Regions from separate parts of the Burkholderia sp. BCC1977 genome, predicted to be linked through region 2. Evidence: predicted binding sites of a transcription regulator. Region 2 holds the regulator's gene; each other region holds the start of a gene.

Region 1 (10,383 bases), on a different contig from region 2:
GCCGCCGAACAGCTTGATGGTGTCCATCGTCGCCATCGCGAGGCCTGCGCCGTTCACGAGACAGCCGATGTTGCCGTCGAGCGAGATGTACGCGAGGTCGAACTTCGACGCTTCGATTTCAGCCGGATCTTCTTCGTCCAGGTCGCGGTACGCGACGATTTCCGGGTGGCGGAACAGCGCGTTCGAGTCGAAGTTGAACTTCGCGTCGAGTGCGATGACCTTGCCGTCGCCGGAGACGTTCAGCGGGTTGATTTCAGCCAGCGACGCATCGGTTTCCCAGAATGCCTTGTACAGGCCTTGCAGGATGGCGCGCGCTTGGGGAATCGAAGCAGCCGGCACGCCGATCTTCGCGGCGAGGTCGTCTGCCTGCGCATCGAGCAGGCCGGTCGACGGCTCGACGATGACCTTGTGGATCAGTTCCGGGTGCTTTTCGGCGACTTCTTCGATGTCCATGCCGCCTTCGCTCGAACCCATCAGAACGATCTTTTGCGACACGCGATCGACGACGAGGCTGACATACAGTTCCTGCTTGATGTCGGCGCCTTCTTCGATCATCAGACGGTTGACCTTCTGGCCTTCCGGACCGGTCTGGTGCGTGACGAGCTGCATGCCGAGGATCTGGTTCGCGTATTCGCGAACCTGCTCGATCGACTTCGCCACCTTCACGCCGCCGCCCTTGCCACGGCCACCCGCGTGAATCTGAGCCTTCACGACCCACACCGGGCCGCCGAGCTCTTCTGCCACCTTGACGGCCTCGTCAACCGAGAACGCCGGCTTGCCGCGCGGTACCGCGACTCCGAATTTCCGCAGGATTTCCTTACCCTGGTACTCGTGAATCTTCATGCGTGATTCCCTTCAGTCTGAGAGTTGGATGAAATGTCGCTTAAGACGCTTCTTCGAATGATTTCCGTTCATTCCTTCGTGCTGCCCTCACCGGGCACGTCCGGCCGGCTCGCGCCATACCAGCGCGGGTAGTACTGCCGCACGACCTCGCCGTCGAACCGCAAGGCCCGGCAGCGGCCGAGCTGGAAAGGCGGTTCGACGTGCTCGCCGTCATGATCCGGGCCTTCGCCCCCCTCTTCGCGCACGTTCCACACATCACCGGCGAACGCCTGGATCGCGGCCGTCGGCAGCACGGCGCACAGTTCGGTGAGATGGGAACAGCCCGCGACGCCGGCGAGCAGCCGGTTCGCGTTGCGGCGGAAATTGCGGAAGAGATTGAGCCCGATGAGGGCCCGATAGGCGGGAGGGGCGGATTGACAGTGACCGGGATAGGGAACCCATTCCGAAGACGCTTCGGCGTCGACGACATTGAGGTCACGATCGATGGTCACGCGCAGCCAGAGTTCGTGGATCGGCAGGCCCTGGGGCCGGATGCCCGACGCAAGCGCGACATCGCGCGGCTTGTGGTCGGTCAGGCAGGCTTCGATGTCCCACAGGCCGTCGCCGCGCTCGTAAGCTTCCGCTCGGATTGCGCGTCGATGTCGCAACTGTCGGGGCACGGGCTCGGATAGCGGCATGCTGGAGGTTGAGGCCGAAGAGGAAAACCCGTGGATTTTAGCATATTGGGTATTTGAGGCAGCCGGCCGCGACGGCGGGTATTCCCGCCTGTCCGGAAACGGTTGCATTGCAGCAAAATCGCGCGCGGCGCGCGCGATCGAACCGGTCAGTCGTCGATCAGGAAATCGTCGCCGACCTTCAGCAACTTCACGATGGTCGCGCTCGAGAAGCCGCGCGCGGCAAGGAAGCGCGCCTGTTTCGCGCGCTCGGCGGGCGTTTGCGGCAGTGCACCGAATTTCTTGCGCCAGACGGCCTGCGCGCGTGTCCACTCGGTCTCGCGCAATTGCGCATTCACTTCCTCGACGAGACTGTCGCCGACCGCATGGCGCTTCAGTTCGCTGACGATGCGCGCGACACCGACGCGCGATGCGCGGCGATGCACGAGGCTCTCGGCGAAGCGTGCGTCGGACAGCCAGCCTTCCTGCTCCAGTGCATCGAGCACCGGCTCGACCGATTCGTCCTCGCCGACATACGGTGCGAGCTTGCGCGCGAGTTCGGTGCGGCTGTATTCGCGCCGTGACAGATAGCCGAGTGCGCGGCCCTTCAGCGAACGCGGCGGTTTCGACGACTTGCGCTCGGCGATGCCGGACGCGTCGCCGGAAGCGGCGCTGCCTGAGCCGCCGGACGCACGGCGCGTGCGACGCGGATGCTGGCTGCTGCGTGTATACACATCTTCCTTGACCGACGCCGCCGCATCGGCTGCGCGCTCGCCCGGGAAGCTGACACCGGACACGCGACGGCGCGACCGGTCGTGCGCGTCGAACGATTCGTCGTCGTCGAACGGATCGACCGGCGCGGTCATCTCAAACGAAACGAGGGCATCGTCGGATGCCCTCGTCGCGGTGCGGTTCGCGGCATGGCTGCCCGCGCCCCGCCGGTCGGCACCCGAGGATGCGGCTCGCCGGCCGGAGCGACCCGCCGATTCGGGCGTGTCGCTCGGTTCCGGTTCGCCAGCCTGACCTCGGCGCCCGACCATCACTCTTCTTCGTCCATCGCCTCGGCTTCGTTGCCTGCGCCATCGGGCATCGCAGCGACGCCGAGCGACTCACGAATGCGGTTCTCGATCTCGCGGGCGATTTCCGGATTCTCACGCAGGAATTCACGCGCGTTGTCCTTGCCCTGACCGATCTTCTCGCCGTTGTAGCTGTACCAGGCGCCTGCCTTGTCGACGATCTTCGCCTGCACGCCGAGATCGATGATCTCGCCCTGACGCGAAATGCCTTCGCCGTACAGGATGTCGAAGATCGCTTCGCGGAACGGCGGCGACACCTTGTTCTTGACGACCTTCACGCGGGTTTCGTTACCGATCACCTCGTCGTTCTTCTTGATCGAGCCGATCCGGCGGATATCGAGACGCACCGATGCATAGAATTTCAGCGCGTTACCACCCGTCGTGGTTTCCGGGTTGCCGAACATCACGCCGATCTTCATCCGGATCTGGTTGATGAAGATCACGAGGCAGTTCGTGCGCTTGATCGTGCCCGTCAGCTTGCGCAGCGCCTGCGACATCAGGCGAGCCTGCAGGCCCGGCAGCGAATCGCCCATCTCGCCCTCGATTTCGGCCTTCGGCACAAGCGCCGCGACCGAGTCGATGACGATCATGTCGATCGAGCCCGAGCGCACCAGCGCATCGGTGATTTCGAGCGCCTGCTCGCCGGTGTCCGGCTGCGAGATCAGCAGCTCCGGCACGTTCACGCCGAGCTTCGACGCGTACTGGACGTCGAGCGCGTGCTCGGCGTCGATGAAGGCAGCCGTGCCGCCGATCTTCTGCAGTTCGGCGATGACCTGCAGCGTGAGCGTGGTTTTACCCGACGATTCCGGACCGTAGATCTCGACCACCCGGCCGCGCGGCAGGCCGCCGACGCCGAGCGCGATGTCGAGACCCAGCGAGCCCGTGGAGACGACCTGGATGTCTTCGGTCGCTTCGCCGTCGCCCATCCGCATGATCGACCCTTTGCCGAACTGCTTCTCGATCTGTGCGAGTGCGGCCGCCAGCGCCTTGCTCTTCTCGGCGGTCATCCCGGAGCCCTTCTTGCTATCTTCCATGAATCGTCCTTTGCTATGATGAGCAGCGTCTGTCAGAGGCGCGCCCGCTTTCAAGCGCCGCCCACGAATGCAGACACTGTATAAAAAAACAGTGTTTTGTGCAAGCCCGCAATGCAGGCTGCGTTGTACACGGATAACTTCGGAGACAGCCGCGCCGGCGCGAACGCCCCGCCGGCCACCAGTCAGCAACATGCGAATTCTCATCGCCGAAGACGACAGCATACTCGCGGACGGCCTCACCCGGTCACTCCGCCAATCGGGCTATGCGGTCGACCACGTGAAGAGCGGCGTCGAGGCCGATACCGCGCTGTCGATGCAGGCCTTCGACCTGCTGATCCTCGATCTCGGGCTGCCCAAGATGTCCGGGCTCGACGTGCTGAAGCGCCTGCGCGCGCGCAATTCCAATCTCCCCGTGCTGATCCTGACCGCCGCCGACAGCGTCGACGAGCGCGTGAAGGGGCTCGACCTCGGCGCGGACGACTACATGGCCAAGCCGTTCGCGCTCAACGAGCTCGAGGCGCGCGTGCGCGCGCTGACCCGGCGCGGCGCGGGCGGCGGCCCGACCGTCGTGCGCCACGGCTCACTCGCGTTCGACCAGGTCGGCCGCATCGCGTATGCGAACGAGCGCGTGCTCGATCTGTCCGCGCGCGAGCTCGGGCTGCTCGAAGTGCTGCTGCAGCGCATCGGCCGGCTCGTGTCGAAGGAGCAGCTCGTCGACCATCTGTGCGAGTGGGGCGAGGAAGTCAGCAATAACGCGATCGAAGTGTACGTGCACCGGCTGCGCAAGAAGATCGAGCCGAGCGGCGTGCGGATTTCCACCGTGCGCGGCCTCGGCTACTGCCTCGAGAAAGTCGCGCCCGCGGCGCCGGCCGACTCGGCCGCGCCCCAGCCCGCGGCGGCCGGCACGCCGCTGCGCTGAAACCGGCGGTCGCCGCGATGGCCACGCCGGCCCATTCCCGCCATCCGACCGGCGAGCAATCGTCCGCCGCCGACGCCGCGCGCGACGCACGCTACGAGAACCCGTTCGCGCCCCCCGACGAAACCGACACGCCCGAGGCCGCGCGCCCGCGCTCGCTGTTCGGCGAAATCCTCGACTGGATGCTCGCGCCGCTCCTGCTGCTGTGGCCGATGAGCATCGCCGTCACCTATCTCGTCGCGAAGACGATCGCGAACGGCCCGTTCGACCGCGCGCTCGAGACCAACGCGTACGTGCTCGCGCGGCAGATCCATCCGGTCAACGGCGTCGCCGAGCTGACGCTGCCGCAGCAGACGCGCGACTTCCTGCGCGCGGACAACGTCGACAGCGTTTACTTCCAGGTGCTCGGCACGCGCGGCGAGCTGGTCGCGGGCGAGGCCGACATGCCGCTGCCGCGCGACGAGGACCGTCCGCCGCCGGGCGTCGTCGTGTTCCGCGACGACCTGCTGCGCGGCAACGACGTGCGCGTTGCGTATACGACTGTCGCGCTGCCGGAGCCGAGCGGCACGCAGCCCGTGCTGGTGCAGGTCGGCGAGACGCTCGACAAGCGCAACGCGCTCGCGAACGACATCATCAAGGGCGTGATCCTGCCGCAGTTCGTGATCCTGCCGCTCGCGATCCTGCTCGTGTGGTTCGGGCTGTCGCGCGGGCTCGCGCCGCTCAACGCGCTGCAGGCGCACATCCGCGCGCGGCGGCCCGACGACCTGTCGCCCGTCGAGGCGCAGCGCGCGCCGCCCGAGATCGAGCCGCTCGTCACGTCGTTCAACGACCTGCTCGCGCGCCTCGAACAGAACATGGCGCTGCAGAAACGCTTCATCGCCGACGCCGCGCACCAGATGAAGACGCCGCTCGCGGGGCTGCGCACGCAGGCCGAGTTCGCGCTGCGCCACCCCGTGCCGCCCGACGTGCAGCGCTCGCTCGAGCAGATCGCGACGAGCTCCGAGCAGGCCGCGCGGCTCGTCACGCAGCTGCTCGCGCTCGCGCGCGCCGAGAACCGCGCGAGCGGGCTGACGTTCGAGCCGGTCGAGATCGCCGCACTGGCGCGCCGTACGGTGCGCGACTGGGTGCAGGCCGCGCTCGCGAAGCGCATGGACCTCGGCTACGAAGGCCCGGAGGACGACGCGCCGCTCGACGTCGACGGCAATCCCGTGATGCTGCGCGAGATGCTCGGCAACCTGGTCGACAACGCGATCCGCTACACGCCCGCGGGCGGCCGCATCACCGTGCGCGTGCGGACCGAGCCTGCGGCGCGGCGCGTGCATCTCGAGGTCGAGGACACCGGGCCCGGCATCCCGGCCGCCGAACGCGACCGCGTGGTCGAGCGCTTCTACCGGATCCTCGGCCGCGAAGGCGACGGCAGCGGCCTCGGGCTCGCGATCGTGCGCGAGATTGCCGCGCAGCACGGCGGCACGTTGACGCTGGACGATCACGTCTACCAGAGCACACCGCGCCTCGCGGGCACGCTCGTGCGCATCAGCCTGCCGTTGTCGGACGCCGCCCCCGACCCATCCTGACACGCGCGGGCCCACCCCGCGTACCGCGCCGCGATCGCATCGAAACCGGCGCTTTACCAACCGTTTGCGACACGATCGGGGCGCGAAACAACCGATTCGGCGCGGGTTAACGCGCAGTCGTTTTGTGCCCGCGAGTCAGTGCGCCGTAAGTTTCCGTGCCAATAATCGTCGACAGGCCCGCCCACCCAAGGCGGCCGCACATCTATATCAAGGGACTTGGAGACGATTCATGGCAACGTTAGGCGAGCAAATTTCGCACTCGCCGATGACGGGCGAAGAGAAGAAGGTGATCTTCGCGTCGTCGCTCGGCACCGTGTTCGAGTGGTACGACTTTTACCTGGCCGGATCACTCGCGGCCTACATCAGCAAGAGCTTCTTCTCCGGAGTCAATCCGACCGCCGCCTTCATCTTCACGCTGCTCGGCTTCGCGGCCGGCTTCGCCGTGCGTCCGTTCGGCGCGATCGTGTTCGGCCGGCTCGGCGACCTCGTCGGCCGCAAGCACACGTTCCTCGTGACGATCGTGATCATGGGCATCTCGACCTTCGTGGTCGGCTTCCTGCCCGGCTATGCATCGATCGGCATCGCGGCGCCCGTGATCTTCATCGCGATGCGGCTGCTGCAGGGCCTCGCGCTCGGCGGCGAGTACGGCGGCGCGGCCACCTACGTCGCCGAACATGCGCCGGCGAACCGCCGCGGCTTCTACACCGCGTGGATCCAGACGACCGCGACGCTCGGCCTGTTCCTGTCGCTGCTGGTGATCCTCGGCGTGCGCACGTTCATCGGCGAGGAAGCGTTCGGCAACTGGGGCTGGCGCGTGCCGTTCGTCGCGTCGATCCTGCTGCTCGCGGTGTCGGTGTGGATCCGGATGCAGCTGAACGAATCGCCGGTGTTCCTGCGCATCAAGGCGGAAGGCAAGACGTCGAAGGCGCCGCTGACCGAAGCGTTCGGCCAGTGGAAGAACCTGAAGATCGTGATCCTCGCGCTCGTCGGCCTGACCGCCGGCCAGGCCGTCGTGTGGTACACGGGCCAGTTCTACGCACTGTTCTTCCTCACGCAGACGCTGAAGGTCGACGGTGCCAGCGCGAACATCCTGATCGCGATCGCCCTGCTGATCGGCACGCCGTTCTTCCTGTTCTTCGGCTCGCTGTCGGACCGGATCGGCCGCAAGCCGATCATCCTCGCCGGCTGCCTGGTCGCGGCGCTCACCTACTTCCCGCTGTTCAAGGCGCTCACGCACTACGCGAACCCGCAGCTCGAACTGGCAACGCAGAAGGCGCCGATCACGGTCGTCGCGGACCCGGCCGGCTGCTCGTTCCAGTTCAACCCGGTGGGCACGTCGAAGTTCACGAACTCGTGCGACATCGCGAAGAGCGCGCTCTCGAAGGCCGGCCTGAACTACGAGAACGTCGCGGCGCCGGCCGGCGCGACCGCCGAGATCAAGGTGGGCGACACGGTGATCGCGGCCTATGACGGCAAGGCGGCCGACGCGAAGGCGCAGGGTGCGGCGTTCGACAAGACGCTCGCGTCGACGCTGAAGGCGGCCGGCTATCCGGCGAAGGCCGACCCGGCGCAGCTCAACTGGCCGATGACGATCGTGATCCTGACGATCCTCGTGATCTACGTGACGATGGTCTACGGCCCGATCGCGGCCATGCTCGTCGAGATGTTCCCGACGCGGATCCGCTACACGTCGATGTCGCTGCCGTATCACATCGGCAACGGCTGGTTCGGCGGCTTCCTGCCGGCAACCGCGTTCGCGATCGTCGCCGCGCAGGGCAACATCTATTCGGGGCTGTGGTATCCGATCGTGATCGCGCTGGCCACGTTCGTGATCGGCCTGCTGTTCGTCAAGGAGACGAAGGACTCGAACATCTACGCGCAGGATTGAGATCGGATTGCGGGCGGAAACCCGCCCGCAATCCGGGCCGGCACGGGCCGCCGGCAACTTTTTTCAGGGAAGATGAAAAAAGGTGTTGACAGCCCGGGGGCATATCAGCATAATTCAACTCTTCGGCGAATTAGCTCAGTCGGTTAGAGCGACGGAATCATAATCCGCAGGTCCGGGGTTCGAGTCCCTGATTCGCCACCAAATGCGAAAAGCCGCTGTTCCGCAAGGAACAGCGGCTTTTTTCATTGCGTGGCCCGTCATCCGGCGCGTGCGCGGATTCGCGCGCCGCCTGCCCTGCAGGCACGCGCGTCCCACCCGTTACGCCACCACCGATCCCCGCTCCTCCACCGCCTCCGCCCGCACCTTCCCCCGCCAGTTCTCGCCACCCTCCATTGCCGGGGTCGACTCGAACAGCTCCGCGATCCAGTCAGCGAACACACGTACCTTCTGCGACAGATGCCGGTTGTGCGGATACACGATCGAGATCGGCTTGGGCTTCGGATTGCAGTCGGGCAGCACCTCGACCAGCGAGCCGTCGCGCAGGTTCGGCAGCACCATGAACAGCGTCGGCTGGATCATCCCGAACCCTTCGAGCCCGCACGTCACGTACGCATCCGAATCGTTGACGGTGACACTGCCGTTCATCCGCACCTCGACCGGCTTGCCCTCGATCATGAACACCCACGGAATCGCCCGCGCGCCGTGGCTCGCGCGGAAATTCACCGCATGATGGTCGGCCAGGTCGGCGATTTCCTGCGGCTCGCCGTGACGCGCGAGATAGTCGGGCGACGCGCAGGTCACGCGCTTGAGCATCCCGATCCGCCGCGCGACCATCGACGAATCCTCGAGTGGCCCGACCCGGATCATGCAGTCGATCCCCTCCTCGACCGGATCCACGTAGCGGTCCGACAGGCCGAGGTCGAGCGTGATGTCCGGATAGCGCTGCCGGAAGATCGACAGCGCCGGCAACACGACGCGCCGCCCGAGCGAACTCGGCATGTGGACGCGCAGCACGCCGCTCGGCTTGCGGTTGCCGGTCTGGAAACTCGCGTCGGCTTCCGCGATCTCCGAGATGATCTTCATGCAATGCTCGTAGTACGCGGCGCCCTCCGGCGTCAGCGACAGCCGGCGCGTCGTCCGGTGCATCAGGCGCACGCCGAGCAGCGCCTCGAGATTCTGGATGATGGTCGTGACCGACGCGCGCGGCATCGCGAGCGTGTCGGCCGCGCGCGTGAAGCTGTTCGCGTCGACCACGCGGGTGAAAACTTCCATTGCCTGGATGCGGTCCATGCTGCGCCCCCCTTCGAATCGCCAACGGAACAGAATAGAGCGCGCAACCCGCGCGGCACAAGCCCCCGCCTATTGTTCTCCATGCCTGAATAGTCGCGGCGTTTCGGACTCGAAAGTGATCGGGATTCGTGCAGTTCCGGACGACTGCTCCGTCCCTGGCCGCCACGCGTGGCCCGCGCACCGGCACGTCAGCGCACGAACCGCTCGCGATAGCCCTGCGGCGACACGCCGAGCACGCGCACGAAACTGCGCCGCAGCGTCTCTTCCGAACCGAAGCCGCACCGCGTGGCGATCCGCTTGACGGGCCACGCGGTTTCGCCGAGCAAGCGCTGCGCGGCCTCGACGCGAATCTGTTCCACCGCGCGCGCGGGCGTGCGGCCGGTGCCCGCCCGGTAGTGACGCACGAAGCTGCGCTCGCTCATGCTGACGCGCTCGGCGAGCGCCGGCACCGACAGGTCGGCCGTCAGGTGCTCGGCGATCCACGCATGCAGATCGCCGAAGCGGTCGTCGCTGCGCTGCATCGACAGCATCGCGCTGAACTGCGCCTGCCCGCCCGGCCGCTTCAGGAACACGACGAGCTCGCGCGCGGCGTCGAGCGCGATCGCCCGCCCGAGGTCCTCCTCGACGAGCGCGAGCGCGAGATCGATGCCGGCCGTCACGCCGGCCGACGTCCACAGCGCACCTTCGCGGATGAAGATCGGATCGGGCTCCACGCGCACGTTCGGATAGCGCGCCGCGAATTCGTCGCAGCGCGCCCAATGCGTGACCGCGCGCCGACCGTCGAGCAAGCCGGCCTCGGCGAGCAGGAACGCACCGGTACAGACCGACGCGACACGTCGCGCGCGCTGCGCCTGCTGCCGGACCCAGCGCACGGTTCGCGCATCCCGCGATGCGGCGTGCACGCCCTTGCCGCCGGCCACGATCACCGTGTCGGGCCGCCCGGCCGAGCGCAGCGAATCGGCCATCACCACGAGGCCGGACGACGTCTCGATCGGCCCGGCCTCGGCGGCCACGACGCGCGGCGCATACGGCGCGGGCTGACCGCGCTCCTGCGCGAGTTCGTTGACGGACGCGAACACCTGCAGCGGCCCGGTCACGTCGAGCAACTG
Region 2 (10,383 bases):
TGGCGAATCACCTTCGGCAGCGCGTAGCGCGCCTGCGTGTGCGTCGTCGCGACGACGAGATGGCCGCTGTCCTGGTCCGCGAACTGGCGCGCGACGCGGCGCAGGTTTTCCGCGTCGAGCAGCATCCGCTCGATCAGCTGGTGCACGGCCTTGCCGGGCTCCGTGAGCCCCGTGAGCCGCTTGCCGCGCCGGATGAAGATGTCGACGCCCAGTTCGTCCTCGAGGTCCTTGATCTGCTTCGACACGCCCGACTGCGACGTGTACAGCACGTTCGCGACTTCCGTCAGGTTCATGTTCTGGCGCACGGCTTCGCGCACGAAACGCAATTGCTGAAAATTCATGGGTATGCCTCTTAGGCTGTCGTTGTTCGAATGTCGATCCGGAGCGGTATCCGCTCTCTTCTCTTTACCGGGTTCGGGCGTCAGTGTGCGGGAAATACGCGGACCGCGCGCGGCACGGCCGTCGCGCCGTCGCCGACCTGCAGCGCGAGCGCACGCCACGCGTCGCGATCGAGTTCCGCTTCGAGCGCGCCGCCGGTGCGCGCTTCGAGCTCGACCCGCACCGAGCCGCCGAGCGGGATCACGCGGCGCACGTCGACCGCGATGCCGTCGCGATGGCCGTCGTCGGCCGGCCACAGCTGCAGGTCGTGCGGCCGAACGTACGCGTTCGCGGGCCCCGCGAAATCGGCGTCGACCGCGATCGGCGCGGCCGCCCCCTCGGCGACGAAGCCGCGCCCGGCAACCGTGCCCGGCAGCCGGTTCGCCGCGCCGAGGAACTCGTAGACGAACGCGCTTTGCGGATGATCGTAGACGTCCTGCGGACTGCCGACCTGCTCCACGTGACCGCGGTTCAGCACGACGATCCGGTCGGCCACTTCCAGCGCCTCCTCCTGGTCGTGCGTGACGAAGATCGTCGAGATGTGCAGGTCGTCGTGCAGGCGCCGCAGCCAGCCGCGCAGCTCCTTGCGCACCTTCGCGTCGAGCGCGCCGAACGGCTCGTCGAGCAGCAGCACCTTCGGCTCGACCGCGAGCGCACGGGCCAGCGCGATCCGCTGGCGCTGGCCGCCCGACAGCTCGGACGGATAGCGCTGCGCGAGCCAGTCGAGCTGCACGAGCTTCAGCAGCTCGTGCACCTTGTCGCGGATCACGGCTTCCGACGGCCGCTCGCGGCGCGGCTTCACGCGCAGCCCGAACGCGACGTTCTCGAACACGGTCATGTGACGGAACAGCGCGTAATGCTGGAACACGAAGCCGACCTGTCGATCGCGCGCGCCGACCGACGCGACGTCGAGCCCCTGCAGCACGACCTGGCCGGCGTCCGCGTGCTCGAGGCCCGCGATCACGCGCAGCAGCGTGGTCTTGCCGCAACCGGACGGCCCGAGCAGCGCGACGAGCTCGCCCGGCGGGAAGTCGAGCGACACGTTGTCGAGGGCGGTGAAATCGCCGAAGCGCTTCTGAAGGTGACGGACGGTGATACCCATTCTGGTTGCCTCTTTACGATTTCGACGAAATGGCGGCGACGGGGCCGGCATGAGCGGGAACGTCATCGCGTGCGCCGGCCAGTTCGGCGGCGAGGTGACGCTCGGCGAGCAGCTTCAGCGCGAGCGTGACGAGCGCGAGCAGCGCCAGCACCGATGCCACCGCGAACGCCGCCGCGAAGTTGTATTCGTTGTACAGGATCTCGACATGCAGCGGCATCGTGTCGGTCACGCCGCGGATGTGGCCGGACACGACCGACACCGCACCGAACTCGCCCATCGCGCGCGCGTTGCACAGGATCACGCCGTACAGCAGGCCCCACTTCACGTTCGGCAGCGTCACGCGCCGGAAGATCTGCCAGCCCGATGCACCGAGCACGCGCGCGGCCTCTTCCTCGTCGGTGCCCTGCGCCTGCATCAGCGGAATCAGCTCGCGCGCGACGAACGGGAACGTGACGAAGATCGTCGCGAGCACGATGCCCGGCACCGCGAAGATGATCTGCACGTCGTGGTCCTGCAGCCACGGCCCGAGCCAGCCCTGCGCGCCGAACAGCAGCACGTAGACGAGGCCCGAGATCACCGGCGACACGGAGAACGGCAGGTCGATCAGCGTGGTCAGCAACGCCTTGCCGCGGAATTCGAACTTCGCGATCGCCCACGACGCGCACACGCCGAACACGAGGTTCAGCGGCACCGCGATCACGGCGACGGTCAGCGTCAGCTTGATCGCCGACCATGCATCGGGATCGGCGAGCGATTCGAGATAGAAGCCGACGCCCTTGCGCAGCGCCTCGAAGAACACCGCGGCGAGCGGCACGACGAGGAAGAACGCGAGGAACGCCAGCGCGACGCCGATCAGCAGCCAGCGCACGGCGCGCGGCTCGCTGACGGGATCGAGCTGCTTCGCGGCGCGCACGCGCGCGGCGGACGGATTGTTCAGCACGGCACCGGACTCCTGGCTCATTGCTGGCCTCCTGCGGCGGCGGCAACGGTGACGGTCGCGGGCGCGGGGCCGCTCGCGCCCTTGCTCGTGCGGCGCTGCAGATACCACTGCAGCGTGTTGATCAGGAGCAGCATCAGGAACGACACGACCAGCATCACCACCGCCAGCGCGGTCGCACCCGCATAGTCGTACTGCTCGAGCTTGGTGATGATCAGCAGCGACGTGATCTCGGATTTCATCGGGACGTTGCCGGCGATGAAGATCACCGACCCGTACTCGCCGAGCGCGCGCGCGAACGCGAGCGCAAAGCCGGTGAGCAGCGCGGGCAGCACGGCCGGCAGCACGACGCGGCGGAACGTCAGCCAGCGCGTCGCGCCGAGGCACGCGGCGGCCTCTTCCTGCTCGCGCTCGAAATCCTCGAGCACCGGCTGCACGGTGCGCACGACGAACGGCAGCCCGATGAAGGTCAGCGCCACCAGCACGCCGACCGGCGTGAACGCGATCTTGATGCCGAACGGCGCGAGATACTGGCCGACCCAGCCGTTGGTCGCATACACGGCGGCAAGCGAGATGCCGGCGACCGACGTCGGCAGCGCGAACGGCAGGTCGACGATCGCGTCGACGAGGCGCTTGAACGGGAACGTGTAGCGCACCAGCACCCACGCGACGAGAAAGCCGAATACCGCATTGATCACTGCGCCGCCGAGCGCGGCGGAGAACGTCAGCCGGTACGACGCGAGGACGCGCGGCGACGCGACGGCGGTGACGAACTGGTCCCACGACAGCGTCGCGGTCTTCAGGAACGTGGCGGCGAGCGGGATCAGCACCACGAGGCTCAAATAGGCCACCGTGATGCCGAGCGTCACGCCGAAACCGGGCAGCGCGCTCGGCTTGCGAAAGGTGTACGTCGTCATCGGATGCTCTTGCTGGGTCGTTGCTGCTCACGGGCCCGACGCAAACGCCGGCGCGGAGAGTCGCGCCGGCGGGCCGTCGGGGATGCGGCGCGCTGTCGTGGCGCGCCGCTGTCGTTATGGTTTGCTGCCTGGCGTTACTGCGGTTACTGCGGCTTGTAGATCGAGTCGAACACGCCGCCATCGGCGAAATGCGTCTTCTGCGCATTCGTCCAGCCGCCGAACGTGTCGTCGACCGTGTACAGCTTCAGCTTCGGGAACTGCTTCGTCAGGTCCGCCGGCACGTTCTTCGAACGCGGACGGTAGTAGTTGCGCGCCGCGATCTCCTGGCCCTGCGGGCTGTACAGGAAATTCAGGTAGGCCTCGGCCAGCTTGCGCGTGCCCTTCTTGTCGACCACCTTGTCGACCACGGCAACGGGCGGCTCGGCCAGGATGCTCACCGACGGCACGACGATCTCGAACTTGTCGGTGCCGAATTCCTTGATCGACAGGAACGCCTCGTTCTCCCACGCGATCAGCACGTCGCCGATCCCGCGCTGCACGAAGCTCGTCGTCGCCCCGCGCGCGCCCGAGTCGAGCACGCCCGCATTCTTGTAGAGCTTCGTCACGAATTCCTTCGCGGTCTGCTCGTTGCCGCCCGGCTTGTGGACGGCGTACGCCCATGCGGCCAGATAGTTCCAGCGCGCACCGCCCGACGTCTTCGGGTTCGGCGTGACGATCGAGATGCCCGGCCTGGTCAGGTCATCCCAGTCCTTGATCCCTTTCGGGTTGCCCTTGCGCACCAGGAACACGATCGTCGACGTGTACGGCGATGCGTTGTCCGGCAGACGCTTCTGCCAGTCCTTGTCGACGAGCCCCTTGTTGGCCAGCGCGTCGATGTCGTAGGCGAGCGCGAGCGTCACCACGTCGGCCTGCAGGCCGTCGAGCACCGAGCGCGCCTGCGCGCCCGAGCCGCCGTGCGACTGCTTGAAGTTGACCGTCTCGCCCGTCTTCGCCTTCCACGCCTTGCCGAACGCCTGGTTGAAGTCCTGGTACAGCTCGCGCGTCGGGTCGTAGGACACGTTCAGGAACGTCGTATCGGCCTGGGCATGCGTCGCGACGCCCAGCGCCGCCGCCGCGCCCAGCGCGAGTGTTGCGATCAGGCGGCCCACTCCGCCCACCAGCCCCGTATTGCGCTTCGCCATCCTTGGTTCTCCAGTGTTGTCGGTATTGCGATGTCGGGCCAGTCTAACGAACGGGTTACATGATTAAAAATAATCGTTCTTCATTTTTTAATACTCAAAAGTGCTAACGCAGACGGGACGGACGGTTGCGGCAGACGAACCGGCGTCCGGACGTCGCGAAATCGCGCCGGAACCGGCGCGATCGCGTCGAACCTCAAGTAACACTTGAAATTCGCGAAGTACTGTATAAAAATACAGCTCACTGTCTATCCATACAGTTCAGCCATGACCAAACTCACCGCCCGTCAGCAGCAAGTGTTCGACTTGATCCGCCGCGCGATCGAGCGCTCCGGATTCCCGCCCACACGCGCCGAGATCGCGGCCGAGCTGGGTTTCAGCTCGCCGAATGCGGCCGAGGAACACCTCCGTGCGCTGGCGCGCAAGGGTGTGATCGAGCTGGCCGCCGGCGCGTCGCGCGGCATCCGCCTGCTCGGCATCGACGACGCGCCACACCAGTTCACGCTGCCGCACGCCGGCCTGATGCAGCTGTCGCTGCCGCTCGTCGGCCGCGTGGCGGCCGGTAGCCCGATCCTCGCGCAGGAGCACATCTCGCAGCATTACGCATGCGATCCCGCGCTGTTCACCAGCAAGCCCGACTACCTGCTGAAAGTGCGCGGCCTGTCGATGCGCGACGCCGGCATTCTCGACGGCGATCTTCTCGCCGTGCAGAAGCGCACGGAAGCGAAGGACGGCCAGATCATCGTCGCGCGTCTCGGCGACGACGTCACGGTCAAGCGCCTGATGCGCCGGCCCGGCGGCCTCGAGCTGATCGCGGAGAACCCGGATTACGAAAACATCTTCGTCAAGGCCGGCAGCGCGGAATTCGCGCTGGAAGGCATCGCCGTCGGGCTGATCCGCTCGGGCGAACTCTGACAATCGGTCTCGCTGAGGAGAACATCATGGAACGCCTTTCCCGTCTGCTGCCTTTCCGTCAATTCGGTCGCCTGCGTCACCTGCGCGGCCGCACGCCCTGCGCGCCGCTGTCCGCCGCGGCGCCCGTGGTGAGCCAAGAAGTCGCAGTTGAACGGCAGGCGTCGCTGCTGCCGTCAGCGCTTCCCGCATTCGCGCGGGTCTCGCTGAACGCCGGCCTGAATCACGCTGAACCGGCACGCCGTGCGCCCGTGCGCGTCTATCACGGCCGCTCGCGCCTGATCATGGTCGGGACGATCGATGCCGTGTGCCGGATGATCGATCGCTGCATCGCCGAGGAACGATCGGCCACGCACGGCGGTCTCTGATTGCGGAACCTGTCCGCACCGGAGGCATCGTGACTGGATCGTCGGGCCGCGCGTGGCGGCTCAAGCCCCTGCTGATCGTCGGGCTGGCCGTCGCCGTCCTGGTGGCGATCGGCTACGCGTACGCATCGCCGTATGTCGCGCTCGGTCGCCTGAAATCGGCGATCGATGCGCGCGATGCGCAATCAGTCAGTGAATATGTCGATTTTCCGTCGCTGCGCATCAGTCTGAAGCAGCAGGTCACGGAAGAGTTGATGCGCCGGATCGACGCGGTGAAGAAGGACAATCCGTTCGCGGTGATTGGCGCGCTGATCGGATCTGCCTTGATCGGCCCGCTCGTCGATGCCTATGCGACACCGGAAGGGGTAGCGGCGCTGATGAGCGGCATTCCCCCGCGCGGCAATCCGGGCGAGCGGCCACCCGACTGGTCGGGCCAGCCGTCCGGTGGTGCGCCGGGCAATGCACCGGCCGCGCCGCCGGCCAATCCGGCAAGCGCCCCCGTACCGGGCAGCAATGCCACCGCCTCGGCCTCGGCTGCCTCTGCGCCGGCACCCGCGCCGGCCAGCCCGGGCGCCGCCGCGGGCCATCCGCAGCAAACGAGCGCCAGCTACCGGAATATCGATGAATTTGTCGTGACTTACCAGCGCAGTGCCGACGGCACACGCTATGCGGCGATCTTCCACCGCTTCGGCCTGTTTTCGTGGAAGCTGTCCGCGATCAACCTGCACGCGTGAGCGGTCGCGATCGGGGTCGATGCCGCTGACACGGCATGGCGAGCAACCGGCGCGGATCGCTGGACGACCCGCCCGGTCACACGATCACTGCTTCACTTTCCACTCGAGGTGGCCGCCTCTCGTTCGCGCGCGATCTCGGCTTTTTGCTCTTCCGCCGACGAACACGCGACCAGAATGCTGCAGTTCACGCGATCGAGCAGTTGCGTGTTGCCCGACCCCATCCACCATCTCGACAACCCGCTGCGGCACCGATGGCCGACGACGACGAGGTCGGCCTTCAATTCCGTCGCGAGATTCGCGATTTCGTCGATCGGATAGCCGAAGGCGAAATGGCCTTCCGCCTGAACGCCGCGCTCGCGCAGCCAGTTCACGCCTTCCTGCAGGATCTCGCGCGCGGTTTCCTCGAAGCGGCCGCACGCGACGTCGGTCAGCAACCCTGCGCTTTGCGCGATGCTCGAGCGCATGTCGACGACCGACAACAAATGCGTTTCCGCCTTCAGGTCCAGCGCGAGATTGGCGCCGCACCGCAGTGCCTTGCGTCCTTCGAGCGTGCCGTCGTAGCACAGCAGAATCTTGTTGTAGCTAGCCATGAAACCTCCCTGTCGCGACTACGTACCCTATGCACTCATCATGGTGCGCCGCAATTCCGGACGCAAGGGATGGAAAACGCTGATTCGCCACGCGAGGCGCGTCGGCGATGATGCGGTGCACGATCCGTGCGCGCATGCACCGTGCCGCGCGGGCATGCCCTGAAGAGACGCAGCCGATGCACTAGAATGGCCCGTTCGTGCCGCCGACGTGCGTTCGCCTCGGTCATGCCCATGTGACACGCATTCGCCCGATCCGTTCGCATGCGTGCCCGTCCGGCCGGCCGCGAAACGCGTCCGCGCCCGCTTACAACGACAACCTGCCCATGTCCGTTGCACCGATCGATTTCCGGAACGTCGAAAAGCGCTATGGCGACAAGCTCGTCGTCAACGACCTGTCCTTCCACGTGCAGGCCGGCGAATGCTATGGCCTGCTCGGGCCGAACGGCGCCGGCAAGACCACGACCCTGAAGATGCTGCTCGGCCTCGCGTATCCCGATGCCGGCACCATTTCACTGTGCGGCGAACCGGTTCCGTCGCGCGCGCGGCATGCGCGCCAGCGCGTCGGCGTCGTCCCGCAGTTCGACAACCTCGACCCCGACTTCACGGTCCGCGAAAACCTGCTCGTGTTCAGCCGCTATTTCGGGATGTCGGCGCAGGCTTCACGCGCACTCGTCCAACCGCTGCTCGAATTCGCGAAGCTGGAAAACAAGGCCGATGCGAAGGTCGGCGAGCTGTCGGGCGGCATGAAGCGCCGTCTGACGCTTGCACGCGCGCTCGTCAACGATCCCGACGTGCTGGTGCTCGACGAGCCGACGACGGGCCTCGATCCGCAGGCACGGCACCTGATGTGGGAGCGGTTGCGTTCGCTGCTCGCGCGCGGCAAGACGATCCTGATCACCACGCATTTCATGGAGGAAGCCGAGCGCCTGTGCGACCGGCTGTGCGTGATCGAGGAAGGCCGCAAGATCGCCGAAGGCGCGCCGCACGCGCTGATCGAATCGGAGATCGGCTGCGACGTGATCGAGATCTACGGGCCCGACCCGGTCGCGCTGCGCGACGAGCTGGCGCCGTTCGCGAAGCGCACCGAGATCAGCGGCGAGACGCTGTTCTGCTACGTGACCGATCCCGAGCCGCTCAGTGCGCGACTCAAGGGTCGCACGGGATTGCGCTATCTGCATCGGCCGGCCAATCTGGAAGACGTGTTCCTGCGGCTCACGGGCCGCGAAATGCAGGACTGATCGATCATGGACGTACGCAACTATTCCGCCGCCGCGCCGTCCGCCCCACCGCGCGAATCGCGCTTCGCGATCGCGCTGCCCGCGAATGCCACCAACTGGATCGCCGTGTGGCGGCGCAACTACCTCGTCTGGCGCAAGCTCGCGCTCGCGTCGCTGTTCGGCAATCTCGCCGATCCGATGATCTACCTGTTCGGGCTGGGGTTCGGGCTCGGCCTGATGCTCGGCCACGTCGACGGCGTGTCGTATATCGCGTTCCTCGCCGCCGGCACGGTCGGTTCGAGCGTGATGATGTCCGCGAGCTTCGAGTCGATGTATTCGGGCTTCTCGCGGATGCACGTGCAGCGCACCTGGGAAGCGATCATGCACACGCCGCTCGCGCTGGGCGACATCGTGCTCGGGGAGATCGTCTGGGGGGCGAGCAAGGCGCTGCTGTCGGGCGTCGCGATCATGCTGGTCGCGGGCCTGCTCGGCTATGCACGGTTTCCGACGATGCTCGCGGCGCTGCCCGTGATCGCGCTTGCCGGCCTCGCGTTCGCGAGCACGGCGATGATCGTCACCGCGCTCGCGCCGTCCTACGACTTCTTCATGTTCTACCAGACGCTCGTGCTGACGCCGATGCTGCTGCTGTCGGGCGTGTTCTTCCCGATCACGCAGTTGCCACCGGTCGCGCAGCATGCGGCGCACGTGCTGCCGCTCGCGAACGCGGTCGAACTGATCCGGCCCGCGATGCTCGGCCGGCCGGCGACGGACGTTGGCCTGCATCTCGCGGTGCTCGCCGGCTATGCGATCGGCGGATTCGTGGTCTCCGCCTGGCTGTTCCGGCGGCGGATGATGCGCTGACGGCCGGCGCGCCCGGCGCCGGCTCGATGCGAGGAAGTGGCGACGACCTTACTCGTCGTCATCGCTCCACGGAATCTCGACGTCGGTCAGGAATGCGACGGTCGCCAGCGGGCCGCCTTCCTGGCGGCCGAGCTTGCCGTCCGCGCGATGCCATTCGACGCGGAACTGCGTACCCGGATCGTCGGCGACCAGATACACCGCGCGCAGTTCTTCCGCATCGGCTTCGTCGACCGGACCGTCGAACGACACCAGCATCTTCTGCGGCCACAGGCCGTTTACCGGATCGTAAATGCGGTCGCCCTGCGGAATCTCGATGCTGGCCTCGACGCCGATCGTGGCGGAGGCTTCGATGATCATCGTGCCGAGCGCGTTCAGCACGGCAGTCGCCCGCGCGGAATTGGCCTGGCGGATCGCGAGATCGCCGCGCGTCAGCGCCTTCTCGAGTCGAGGATGAATCTTCGGTTGGGTCATGCGTTTTCCTGTTTGCTTCTTGTGAAGGGCACCGCACGCGTGAAGCGGCGGCGCCGGATGAATACGACGGTCGCGCGGCGGGATCGGTCGGCGCGCGCCACAGCGGCCGTCACGCGGGTCCGGTGGCCGGGCAGGTCGCGCCGCGCTCCCCTGTCGGGCACGCGAGCCGGACGTGTCCGGCCGGCGCGCCCGCTCGCCGTCCCGCCCGCGTGTCCGTCAGAACCCGAACGCGATCGCGAGCAGCCCGCTCACGATCCCGAACACGACGACGAGGCCCGTGACGATCGCCAGCATGTAAGGCTTGAACGAACGCGCGAGCATCGCGAGCGACGGCACGCTGATCGGCGGCAGCGTCATCAGCAGCGCGGCGGCCGGGCCGACGCCCATGCCGAGCGACAGCATCGCCTGGATGATCGGCACCTCGCCGGCCGTCGGGATCACGAACAACGTGCCCGCGACCGCGAACGCGATGATCCAGCCGAGATGGTTGCCGATGTCCGGGCCGATATGCGGGAACAGCCACGCGCGCGCCGCGCCGAGCAGCAGCACGAGCACGATGTATTCGGGCACCAGCCGCGCGGCCATGCGTGCGAGCAGCTTCATCCAGCGGACGAACGGATTGCCTGCGGCCGCCTGTTCGGCCACCAGCGCGGCCAGTTGCGCGTCGTCGATGCTGCGATCCTCGGGACGCGCGACGCGGTTCAGCAGATAGCCGATCCCG
Region 3 (10,383 bases), on a different contig from region 2:
CCCGCGTTTTGCCGGCGGAACGGAATCGGCTGCGCGGTCGACAGTTCGTCCAGACGCTTGCCCAGCGCCGCACGCGTTTCATCGAAACGCGCGTCGTCCATCCGGTGCGTCTGGTAGATCACGAACGGCGGCAGCACCTCGAACCCCGGGTAATACAGGATCCCGTGCTGGATCGGGAACAGCACGTCGTCGATCGGCCCGTTGATGCCGCGCGCGCTGTAGTGCGACGCCCAGCCGCCCGTCGTGACGATCACCATCGCGCGCTTGCCCGCAAGCGAACCTTCGCCGTAACGGTCGCCCCAGTGCTGGTCGGAATGCTCGCCGACGCCATACGCAAAACCATACGCATACACCCGCTCGACCCAGCCCTTCATGATCGCCGGCATCGAGAACCACCACAGCGGAAACTGCAGGATCACCGTGTCGGCCCACTTCAGCTTGTCCTGTTCGCGCGCGATGTCGTCACGCTGCGTGCCCGTCTCGAACGCGCGCTTCGAATCGAGCGCGGGATCGAAGCGCGCGTCGGGCGCACGGTCGGTCACGTCGTCCGCGTCGAACGCGGCCTTCCAGTTCATCGCATACAGATCGGTCACCTGCACGGCATGGCCTGCCGCTTCGAGATGCTCGACCGCGAAATCCCGCAACGCACCGTTCAGCGAGCGCGGTTCGGGATGGGCATAGACGATCAGCACGTTCATGTTCACTGCTCCGTTGATTGAATGACTGCAGGATGCCGTCGCCGCAGGTATATTGGAAATGAATTCCCGATATTCCAGGTATAGCCATGAACAATCTAAAACGACTGGATCTGAACCTGCTGGTCACGCTCGACGTGCTGCTCGTCGAGCACAACGTCACGCGGGCGGCCGAAAAACTCAACATGTCGCAGCCATCGGTCAGCGTGCAGTTGCAGAAACTGCGCGACCTGTTCGGCGACCCGCTACTGCTGCCGGGGCCGCGCGGGATGCGGCCGACCGCACGGGCGGAAACGCTGCGCGAGCCGCTGCGGGACGCGCTCGACGCGCTCGAGCGCGCGGTGCTGACGGCGACGCCGTTCGATCCGGCAACCGCGACGAATACGTGGCGCGTGGCCGCGACCGACTATGGCGAATCGACGATCGTCCTGCCCGCGCTGAACGCGCTGCGTTCGGCCGCGCCCGCTACGCGGCTCGCCGTCGTCGAGCTCGTGCCGCCGCGCATCGAGCAGGACGCGGAGCGCAACGGTATCGACCTGGCCTTCCACACGACAGAGGGTTCGCCGGAAGGGATGCGACGCCTGCCGCTGTTCGTCGAGCGATACGTGCTCGTCGGCCGCGCCGGTCATCCGAAACTGAAGCGGCGCCCGACGCTCGCGCAGTTCGGCGCGCTGGAACACGTGATCGTGTCGCCCGACGGCGGCGGCTTCTTCGGCGTGACGGACGAAGCGCTCGCGAAAGTGGGGGCCGCGCGGCGTGTCGTGCTGTCCGTTCCGCATTTCCTGTTCGTGATGTCCGCCGTCGCCAGCACCGACCTCGTCGCGATGCTGCCCGAGCGTCTGGTGCGCGGTACGCCCGCGTTGCGCGTGGTGGAGGCCCCGGTCGAGATCCCCGGCTACGAAATGTCGATGCTGTGGCACGAACGCGTGCATCGCGATCCGGCGCATCGGTGGTTGCGGGAAACGATCGCCGCGTCGGTGTAAATCGCTTGCCGGACGAATGCGCTCCCACCTCTCCGCTCGTCCGAACCGGGTCGTCGCACATGCCTGTGCATTCAGGACTTGAAACCGCCTCGAACACTGTATATATTTACAGTGCTTTTGCACCATTTGACCCGAATTCCGTCAGCCACCCATGACGGACGGACTTTTGTGAGGCGACCATGTTCCAGTCATCCGCATTCGATCCCGAGCAACCCGGCTTCAACCCCGTCCACTTCGAGCGTGCCGCGCAGCGGGCAGTCGTCGACCTGCAGCGTGTCGTGGGCGGTCCTGCCCAACGCGCGCTCGGCCTGCGACGCCGCACCCATCCGGCCGCCGTCCGCACGATGAGCTGGCAGGCGCTGCTGAACGTCGAGGAACTCGCGTTCTCGAACACCGGTTTCCTGAGCCGCAACGATCCGACGGTGGTCGACGCGTTCATCCGCCTGCGCGACAGCCGGCTGGTCGCCGCGGACATCGAGGAGCCGGTCGACTGGCGTCGCGACGACGACGACCTGCCGGCCGTCTATCTGATCGTCAAGGCGATGCTGGAAGCGGAAGAGGAAGAGCGGGCGGAAGCGGCCTGACGTACGCCGGCCGGTAACGAGCGAAGTCTGCCGGAATCGCGTCGCCACGTTGCATGGCGACGCGGTGCATCCGTTCCACGCCGTCGGCGCGCCCAGGATGCCGGGTCGTCGGACGGAAAGTTGCAAGCCGTCGCGCAGGCCAGCCACCGCCGCGCCAGGCACGCCGTCCCGACACCCGAAACGATTGTCCGTTACAGCCGCGCCGCGAGCCGCGAGCCCTGATCGATCGCACGTTTCGCATCGAGCTCGGCCGCCAGTTCGGCGCCGCCGATCAGGTGCACCGAGCGTCCGGCCGCCTGCAGCGGCGCGAGCAGCGCGCGCTGCGGTTCCTGCCCCGTGCACAGCACGATCGTGTCGGCTTCGATCAGTTCGTGATCGGTACGCTGTTCGCCGTACGACACATGCAGCCCGCGCGCATCGATCAGTTCGTAGTTCACGCCGCCGACCATCTTCACCTGCTTCATCTTCAGCGTCGCGCGGTGAATCCAGCCGGTCGTCTTGCCGAGCCCCTTGCCGAGCGGCGCGGCCTTGCGCTGCAGCAGCGTCACTTCGCGAGCCGGCGCCGCGACCTGCGCGCGCGTCACGCCGCCGCGCGTCGCGGCCGGATCGGTCACGCCCCACTCCGCTTTCCACTCTTCCAGATCGAGCGTCGGCGACTCGCCGTCCTGCACCAGATATTCGGCGACATCGAAGCCGATGCCGCCCGCGCCGACCACCGCGACACGCCGGCCGACCGGCTGCCTGCCGGCGAGCACGTCGATATAGCTGAGCACGTTCGGGCCGTCCTGGCCGGGAATCTTCGGGTCGCGCGGCGCCACGCCGGTCGCGAGCACGATCTCGTCGTAGCCGCCCGCGATCAGGTCGCTCGCGTCGACGCGGCGGTTCAGGTGCAGGTTCACGCCGGTCAGCTCGACCTGACGGCCGAAGTACCGCAGCGCTTCGTCGAACTCCTCCTTGCCCGGAATCCGCTTCGCCATGTTGAACTGGCCGCCGATCTCCGATGCCGCGTCGAACAGGTCGACGTGGTGGCCGCGCTGCGCAAGCACGGTCGAGCACGCAAGCCCGGCCGGCCCGGCGCCGACCACCGCGATGCGCTTGGGCTGCTGCACGCGCGTGTAGGTCAGCTCGGTCTCGTGACATGCGCGCGGGTTCAGCAGGCATGACGCGATCTGGTTCTTGAACGCGTGGTCGAGACACGCCTGGTTGCAGCCGATGCAGGTGTTGATCTCGTCGGCGCGGCCCTGCGCGGCCTTGACGACGAACTCGGCATCCGCGAGCAGCGGGCGCGCCATCGACACCATGTCCGCGCAGCCGTCCGCGAGAATCTGCTCGGCCACTTCGGGCCGGTTGATCCGGTTGGTCGTCACGAGCGGGATGCCGACCTCGCCTTTCATTTTCTTCGTCACCCACGCGAACGCGCCGCGCGGCACCGACGTCGCGATCGTCGGCACGCGCGCCTCATGCCAGCCGATACCCGTGTTGATGATCGTTGCGCCCGCCCGCTCGACAGCCTTCGCGAGCTGCACGGTCTCGCTCCAGTCGCTGCCGTCCGGAATCAGGTCCAGCATCGACAGCCGGTAGATCAGGATGAAGTCGCGCCCGACCGCTTCGCGCGTGCGCTCGACGATCTCGATCGGCAGACGGATCCGGTTCTCGTACGAACCGCCCCACTGGTCGGTGCGCTTGTTCGTATGCATCGAGATGAACTGGTTGATCAGGTAGCCCTCGGAACCCATGATCTCGACGCCGTCGTAGCCGGCCTCGCGCGCGAGCTGCGCGCAGCGGACGAACGCGCGGATCTGCCGCTCGACGCCGCGCGCGCCGAGTTCGTGCGGCGCAAACGGCGAGATCGGCGACTTGATCTTCGACGGCGCGACCGCGAACGGGTGGTAGCCGTAGCGGCCGGTATGCAGGATCTGCAGCGCGATCTTGCCGTCGTCCGCATGCACGGCGTCGGTGATCACGCGATGCCGTCGCGCGCCGGCCGAGGTCATCAGCGTGCCGCCGAACGGCTTGGTCCAGCCAGCCACGTTCGGCGCGAAGCCGCCGGTCACGATCAGGCCGACGCCGCCGCGCGCGCGCTCGGCGAAATAGTCGGCGAGCCGCGGCAGCGTCTTGCGGCTGTCCTCGAGGCCCGTGTGCATCGACCCCATCAGCACGCGATTCTTCAGCGTGGTGAAGCCGAGGTCGAGCGGCGCGAGCAGGTGGGGAAAGGAAGTCGTCATGATGATTCTGCCGATAAGCGATGCATGTCATCGTAGGCGCGCGCCGCCTTGAACGTGAGGGGCCAAACAGCCATAATGCTTGTCATTTCCGGCCAAATCGACATGACCTCCCCGTCACGCAAGGACCACCTCGGGCTCCGCCGGCCGACGATTCCGGTCGCCTATACGCGCCTGCTGCTGCAAGCGCTGGCCGCACGCGGCGTCGATCCGGCCGCCGTGCGCGCGGGCACCGGACTGCGCGACGCGGTGTTGGCCGAACCGGACGCGCGCGTCGCGCCGTCGCAATGGGGCCGGCTCGTGCTCAACGCGATCGAGATCGGCGGCGATCCGGGCATCGGGCTCGCGTTCGGGCTGCTGCTGAAGCCGACCGTGCACGGCTTCCTCGGCTATGCGACGCTGACCGCACGGGACATCCGCGACGCGCTGGTCGTCACGCAGCGCTACTTCCGGATGCGCAACCGTCAATACCGGCTGACCTATGCAGAGGACGAACACGGTGCCACGCTCGAACTGCACGGCGTGCAGGCAAGCCCCGTGCTGCAGCATCACGTGATGTTCGAGTTCGTGCTGACGGGGCTCGCGCAGAACATCTCGCAGTGGTCCGGACGCGCGACGCCGCCGATCGTGCTGCGCTTCACCTGGCCCGAGCCCGAGTATTTCGCGCGTTATCGCGACCAGTTGCCGCCGGTCGAATTCGGCTGTGCGGCGAATGCGCTGTGGATCGCGCGCGACGTGCTCGACTGGCCGCTGCCGCTCGCCGACGAAGTCGCGCACCGGCAGGCGCTCGTCCAGGTCGAACGCGAGTATGCGCAGGTCCGCCAGGACGAAGGCGATCTGGTCGAGCGCGTGCGCGCGGAACTGGCGCGAACGGCCGGCGACTATTCGAGCCCGGAAGCGCTCGCAGACGCGTTGCTCGTGTCGACGCGCACGCTGCGGCGCCGGCTCGAGGAAGCCGGGGCGAGCTATCGGCAACTGCTCGACGAAGCCCGGTTTCGCGACGCGAAGCAGCTGCTGTCAGCATCGGATCTCGACCTGAAGACGATCGCCGAGCGGCTGCAATTCACCGACCCGGCGAATTTCACGCGGGCGTTCCGGAGGTGGGCCGGGCAGACGCCGAGCGCGTATCGCGAAGCAGCCGGCGAGCCGGCGCGCGAGTAAGCCGGAAAGAGCGCGCTTGCGTTCCGCCGCCCGCACCGACCCGCCTCGCCGACGTGAACGACCCACGCGCTGCCCGCCAGCTGTCGACGGAGATCCGCGCACCGCCACCGCCTCGCGCGCATCGATCAGCGGCTCACCGACGTGAACGATCCACACGCTACCCGTCAGTTGCCGACGGAGATCCGCGCACCGCCGTCTCCATCACCCGCCTCGATCCGCACCTCGCCGGTCGCGGCGACGATCGCGTCATACACGTCGTCCGTCACGCACACCACCGGCACCGCGATCGCATACAGCTCGGCGGCGACGATCGCGCCGATCGAGATAATCAGGTCGCGCTCCTTCAGCACGATCCCGACCGGCCCCGTGCCATTGCGCACCGCTTCCGCGAGCACGCTGCTGCTCGAACTCGAGCCCTTCGCATGCGGCATCACCATGATCCGGCCGGCCAGGCTCGCGCCCGCCTGCGGATGCCCGCGATCGACGATCCGCCCCGCGCCCGAGTCGTAGCCGCCCCAGAAGCTGAGCGGTTTGTCGAGCACGATGGTCGTCGCGCATGCGCTGCCCGGCACGAGCGTGTCGCCCGTCAGTTTCCCGATCGTTGCGTCAGTCATCGAATCGCACCTTTCCTTCGAACGCGGAACGCACGCACTCGCGCATGCTGCCGTATGCCATCGTGACGCCGATGTTCGCGGGCGCATACGACGCCCACTTCCCCGAGTTGGTCATCACCAGGCCCGACAGCTGTTTCATCACCGGCGTGATGTACGTGCAGGTATCGACGACGATCTGGACGCCACGCGCGTCGAACTTGCGGGCAAGCCCGAGCTCGCCCAGCTCCCACAGGATGAAGCGGCTCGTGTTCACGTAGAAATCGCACTTCGGCTTGCCGTCGAACTGATCGAGCAGCGCGTCGAGCGTGCGGAATTCGGCCAGCGAGAAGTGCGGCGTGCCGAGCGCGACCGCGACGAGCGCATCGCCGGCCGCACCGTGGTTCAGCGTGCGGCGGATCTCGTCGAGATCGGCCATCGCGACATCGACCGTGCGCTGCGCCGCCTGCCCGTGCAACGCGGCGTCGAGCGTCTGCGCCTCGGGCGTGACGCCCACCGCATGGAACAGCGCGACCGCGCCGCTCGATGCGGCGGCCGCGCCAAGCGCCTTGAGTTCGTCTTCGGTGGTGTCCGCGGGCAGCCCGACGATCGCCGGCACGATCGCGCCGGCGATCCTGCCGATCAGCAATCCGAGCGCCGCGAAATAGATGTCGCGCGACGGCCGGTTGCCGAAGTCCGGCGCGTTGAACACGATCCGCGCCGCGCGATTCGCTTCGACGTGCAGCCCCGCATACGGCGCGCGTCCGGTGATCGCGGCGGCGAGATCGAGAAAGTCGCCATAGCGGCTGGTGCGTGCACCGAGCACCGAATTGGCGAACACGATCGCATTGGACTCGGCCCACGCGATTTGCTCGCCCAGGCGTGGACGATTCTTCAGCTGATACGGCGCGCACGTGAAGCTCGATTCGCAGCCGAGCTGCAGGTGCGCATCCATCAGGCGTTGCGCGTCGCGCTGGATCGTGCGGTCGCCGTGATACAGCTCGGGATGGATCAGGTCGAGCGACCCGACGTTCAGGGTGGTCGGCACCGCGACCTGCGCGCCGGTGTCGACGAAGTACTCGACGAAGTCGAGGCTCGTCTGCCCGTGGTAAAGACAGCCGTCGATATGCGCGGACGTGATGTCGATCAGGTGCGGCGCCGACATGACTTCGGCCGTGCGCGCGACGATCCGCATCGCGCGTGCGACGCCGTCGCCGAATGCGCCGCGCAACATCGCGTCGTCGCGCTCGCTCAACTGCAGCATGGGGTGCTCCTCGTGTCTCGTCCGGTGGATCCGGATCGCTTTTGTCATACTACCGCGCGCGTTGCACCTAGCGCTGCGCCGTCAGGCTGAACAGTTCGTCGCGCAGCGCCTTGGCCCGGCCGTGGCCGAACTGCGTCTCGAACTCGTCCTGCGCGGCCTGCCACGCGACTTTCGCCTGCGCGTAGGTGCGCTCGCCCAGTTTCGTCAGGCTGAGCGCATGCGCGCGGGCATCATGCTCGGACGCGGCCGCGGCGACGAAGCCGTCGCGCTGCAGCGGCTTCAGCGCACGCAACAGCGTCGTGCGATCCATCACCAGCCGGTCGGCAAGTTCGCTCATCACCACGCCGGGCCGGTGCGACAGGTTCGCCATGATCGAGAACTGCGCGGGCGTGACCCCGACCGGGGCCAGATGCCGCTCGTAAAGCTGCGTGACGAAGCGCGCCGCCTGACGCAGCGCGAGGCAGTTGCAGGCCTGGGCCATCTGGATATCGTTCATGATCGGCAATTTATATGTGCATATGCATAAAGTCAATGTACACTCCGCCCTAACGGAATGGCCGGGGCCGGCCGCATGCATCGGGCGCCCCGCCATCGCCTCGAGGAGACGGACATGGACTACATCGACAAGCTGCGGATCTTCCGGTCGGTGGTGGAAATGCGCAGCTTCACGCGTGCCGCCGACATGCACGGCCTCGCGCGGCCGGTCGTGTCGCGGGCGGTCGCGGATCTGGAGGCGCGCTTCGGCAGCCGCCTGCTGCACCGGACCACGCGCCAGGTGTCGCTGACCGAAACCGCCGAGCGCATCTACGAGCGCTGCGCGGCCGTGCTCGACGAACTCGACGCGCTGGAAGCGCAGGCGCAGTCGCACACGCGCGAGCCCGAGGGGCTGCTGCGCCTCGTCGCGCATACGACGGCCGCGCTGAACCGGCTCGTGCCGCTGATCGCCGGCTTCAAGGCCGCGCATCCGAAGGTGCGTCTCGACGTCACGCTGACCGAGCGCCCGGTCGACCTCGTCGGCGAAGGCTACGACATCGGCATCGTCGTGCCGTACATGCTGACGAGCGAGACGACCGTGGTGCGGATGATCGAACGCATTCCGGTGGTGATCGTCGCGACGCCCGCCTACCTGCGCGCGCATCCGCGCCCCGACACACCGGCCGAGCTCGCCGGCCATGCGTTCGTGGCGTTGTCGCCGTCGCTGCGCCGGCCCGCGCTGTCGTTCCGCGTCGACGGCGATACGCTGACCGTGCCGTTGAGCTTCGACATCTCGTCGAACAGCCCCGTCTTCAACCGCGAAATGGTGATGCACGACTTCGGCATCGGCGTCGTGCCGAGAACGCTCGTCGAAGCCGAACTCGCGTCGGGCACGCTCGTTCAGCTGCTCGAAGGCGCCGACCTCGTCGACGCGTTCGTGGAAATCAAGCTCGCTTACGCGAATCGCGCGCTGCTGCCCGCGAAAGTCAAGGCATTCATCGACTACACGGCCGCGTACTGCGACCGCGAAGGCTGGCGTGTTCCGGCCGCGGCGTGATCCGGCGCGGGCACGCGCCGTTCAGCCGCCGATTGGTACAGCCACGACACCAATCTGATCCTGCCCCGCCCCTCGCTTCAGGCCATCCTGCCGCCTAATATGTGCACATGCACAAGACAACGCTCACCGATGACGATTGCTTCGCGGTCCGGCAAGCCGCGCGGCGGATCTCGCAGTTCTACGAGCGCTACCTGTCGCGGGCGGGCGTCACGCCGTCGCAGTACAGCATCCTCGCGCTGCTGCGGGAGCGCCCGGGCCTGACGATGGCGACGCTGTCGGCGGTGCTGGTGATCGAGCGCACCGCACTGTTGCGCGCGCTCAAGCCGCTGGTCGGCGCGGCGCTGGTGACGGGCCGGATCGAGCCGCGTTGCCGCCGCCAGACGTTCGCGCTGACCGCGCACGGCGAAACGAAGATCGCCGACGCGCAGGTGCACTGGCTCGCCGCTCAGGAGGCGTTCGAGCAGCGGTTCGGGCCGGCCCGGGCGGCCCGCCTCAGAGACGAATTGTTCCGGATCACGCACAACCTGCCGGAACGCTAGCACCTCTTCCCGATCGGCGACGCGTCGTCGGTCGTTTCAATAAGTGCATATACATAGGTGAATCGATGGAAACGACCCAAGCCGCTGCCTCCCGCGAGGCAGCCACAACCGACCGGCCGGCAAAGCAACGCCGCGTGCCGTGGATGCGGATCGCGGTGGCCGCCGTCGTCGTCGCGGTCGCGGCCGCGGCGCTCGACTGGCTGTTCGTGCTGCGCTTCCAGGAAAGCACCGACGATGCGTATGTCGGCGGCGACGTCACGGTGCTCGCGCCGAAGGTGAACGGCTTCGTCGACCGGATTCTCGTCACCGACAACCAGCGCGTGAAGGCCGGCGACGTGCTCGTGCAGCTCGATGCGCGCGACTACGATGCGAAGCTCGCGCAGGCGACCGCGGAAGTCGACAGCGCGCGCTCCACGGTGGCCGAACTCGATGCGAAGCAGCAACTTCAATACGCGGTGATCGGCCAGCATGCGGCGGACCGGAATGCGTCGTCGGCCGAACTCACGCGTGCGTCGTCCGACCGCGTGCGCTACCGCGAGCTCGTCAAATCCGAGGCGGTGTCGAACCAGATCGTCGAACGCGCGGACGCCGACTATTCGAAGGCGGATGCGGCCGTCGCACGCAGCGACGCCGCACTGCTCGCATCGAAGCGGCAGCTCGACGTGCTCGGCGCGCAGCTCGCCGATGCGCGGGCCCGCGTGAACACGGCCCTCGCCGCACAACGCGTCGCGGCGCTCAACGTCGAATACACGACGATCCGCTCGCCGGTCGACGGCTACGTCGGCAACCGCACCGGCCGCGTCGGGATGCTCGC

Evidence for each region. Region 2 encodes LexA, which represses DNA repair genes until DNA is damaged. Its sites were predicted from a motif close to ACTGTATNNNNATACAGT; they were not measured.
Region 1: a site for LexA is predicted at 3,682-3,699, ahead of recA (recombinase RecA). Genes of this name have one in related genera too.
Region 3: a site for LexA is predicted at 1,774-1,791, ahead of U5771_RS02510 (DUF2471 family protein). Genes of this name have one in related genera too.

Annotation. Positions count from the first base shown of each region.
Region 1 covers NZ_CAJPGQ010000001.1:289,664-300,046, forward strand. Annotated here, with positions in the region: gene sucC (ADP-forming succinate--CoA ligase subunit beta) at 1-843, opposite strand, end outside; gene U5771_RS01335 (DUF2889 domain-containing protein) at 912-1,520, opposite strand; gene recX (recombination regulator RecX) at 1,667-2,536, opposite strand; gene recA (recombinase RecA) at 2,536-3,606, opposite strand; gene U5771_RS01350 (response regulator transcription factor) at 3,797-4,525, shown strand; gene U5771_RS01355 (sensor histidine kinase) at 4,543-6,096, shown strand; gene U5771_RS01360 (MFS transporter) at 6,326-7,984, shown strand; tRNA gene U5771_RS01365 (tRNA-Met) at 8,109-8,185, shown strand; gene U5771_RS01370 (LysR family transcriptional regulator) at 8,303-9,274, opposite strand; gene U5771_RS01375 (GlxA family transcriptional regulator) at 9,463-10,383, opposite strand, start outside.
Region 2 covers NZ_CAJPGQ010000009.1:146,320-156,702, forward strand. Annotated here, with positions in the region: gene U5771_RS10665 (CysB family HTH-type transcriptional regulator) at 1-341, opposite strand, end outside; gene U5771_RS10670 (sulfate ABC transporter ATP-binding protein) at 422-1,480, opposite strand; gene cysW (sulfate ABC transporter permease subunit CysW) at 1,494-2,441, opposite strand; gene cysT (sulfate ABC transporter permease subunit CysT) at 2,438-3,334, opposite strand; gene U5771_RS10685 (sulfate ABC transporter substrate-binding protein) at 3,478-4,515, opposite strand; gene lexA (transcriptional repressor LexA) at 4,780-5,427, shown strand; gene U5771_RS10695 (hypothetical protein) at 5,454-5,792, shown strand; gene U5771_RS10700 (DUF2939 domain-containing protein) at 5,822-6,523, shown strand; gene U5771_RS10705 (universal stress protein) at 6,616-7,113, opposite strand; gene nodI (nodulation factor ABC transporter ATP-binding protein NodI) at 7,437-8,351, shown strand; gene U5771_RS10715 (ABC transporter permease) at 8,358-9,191, shown strand; gene U5771_RS10720 (hypothetical protein) at 9,240-9,662, opposite strand; gene U5771_RS10725 (permease) at 9,879-10,383, opposite strand, start outside.
Region 3 covers NZ_CAJPGQ010000002.1:108,085-118,467, reverse strand. Annotated here, with positions in the region: gene U5771_RS02520 (NAD(P)H-dependent oxidoreductase) at 1-698, opposite strand, end outside; gene U5771_RS02515 (LysR family transcriptional regulator) at 785-1,678, shown strand; gene U5771_RS02510 (DUF2471 family protein) at 1,858-2,262, shown strand; gene U5771_RS02505 (NADPH-dependent 2,4-dienoyl-CoA reductase) at 2,454-4,487, opposite strand; gene U5771_RS02500 (AraC family transcriptional regulator) at 4,563-5,645, shown strand; gene U5771_RS02495 (aconitase X swivel domain-containing protein) at 5,810-6,259, opposite strand; gene U5771_RS02490 (aconitase X) at 6,252-7,499, opposite strand; gene U5771_RS02485 (MarR family winged helix-turn-helix transcriptional regulator) at 7,567-7,995, opposite strand; gene U5771_RS02480 (LysR family transcriptional regulator) at 8,110-9,030, shown strand; gene U5771_RS02475 (MarR family winged helix-turn-helix transcriptional regulator) at 9,138-9,569, shown strand; gene U5771_RS02470 (HlyD family secretion protein) at 9,635-10,383, shown strand, end outside.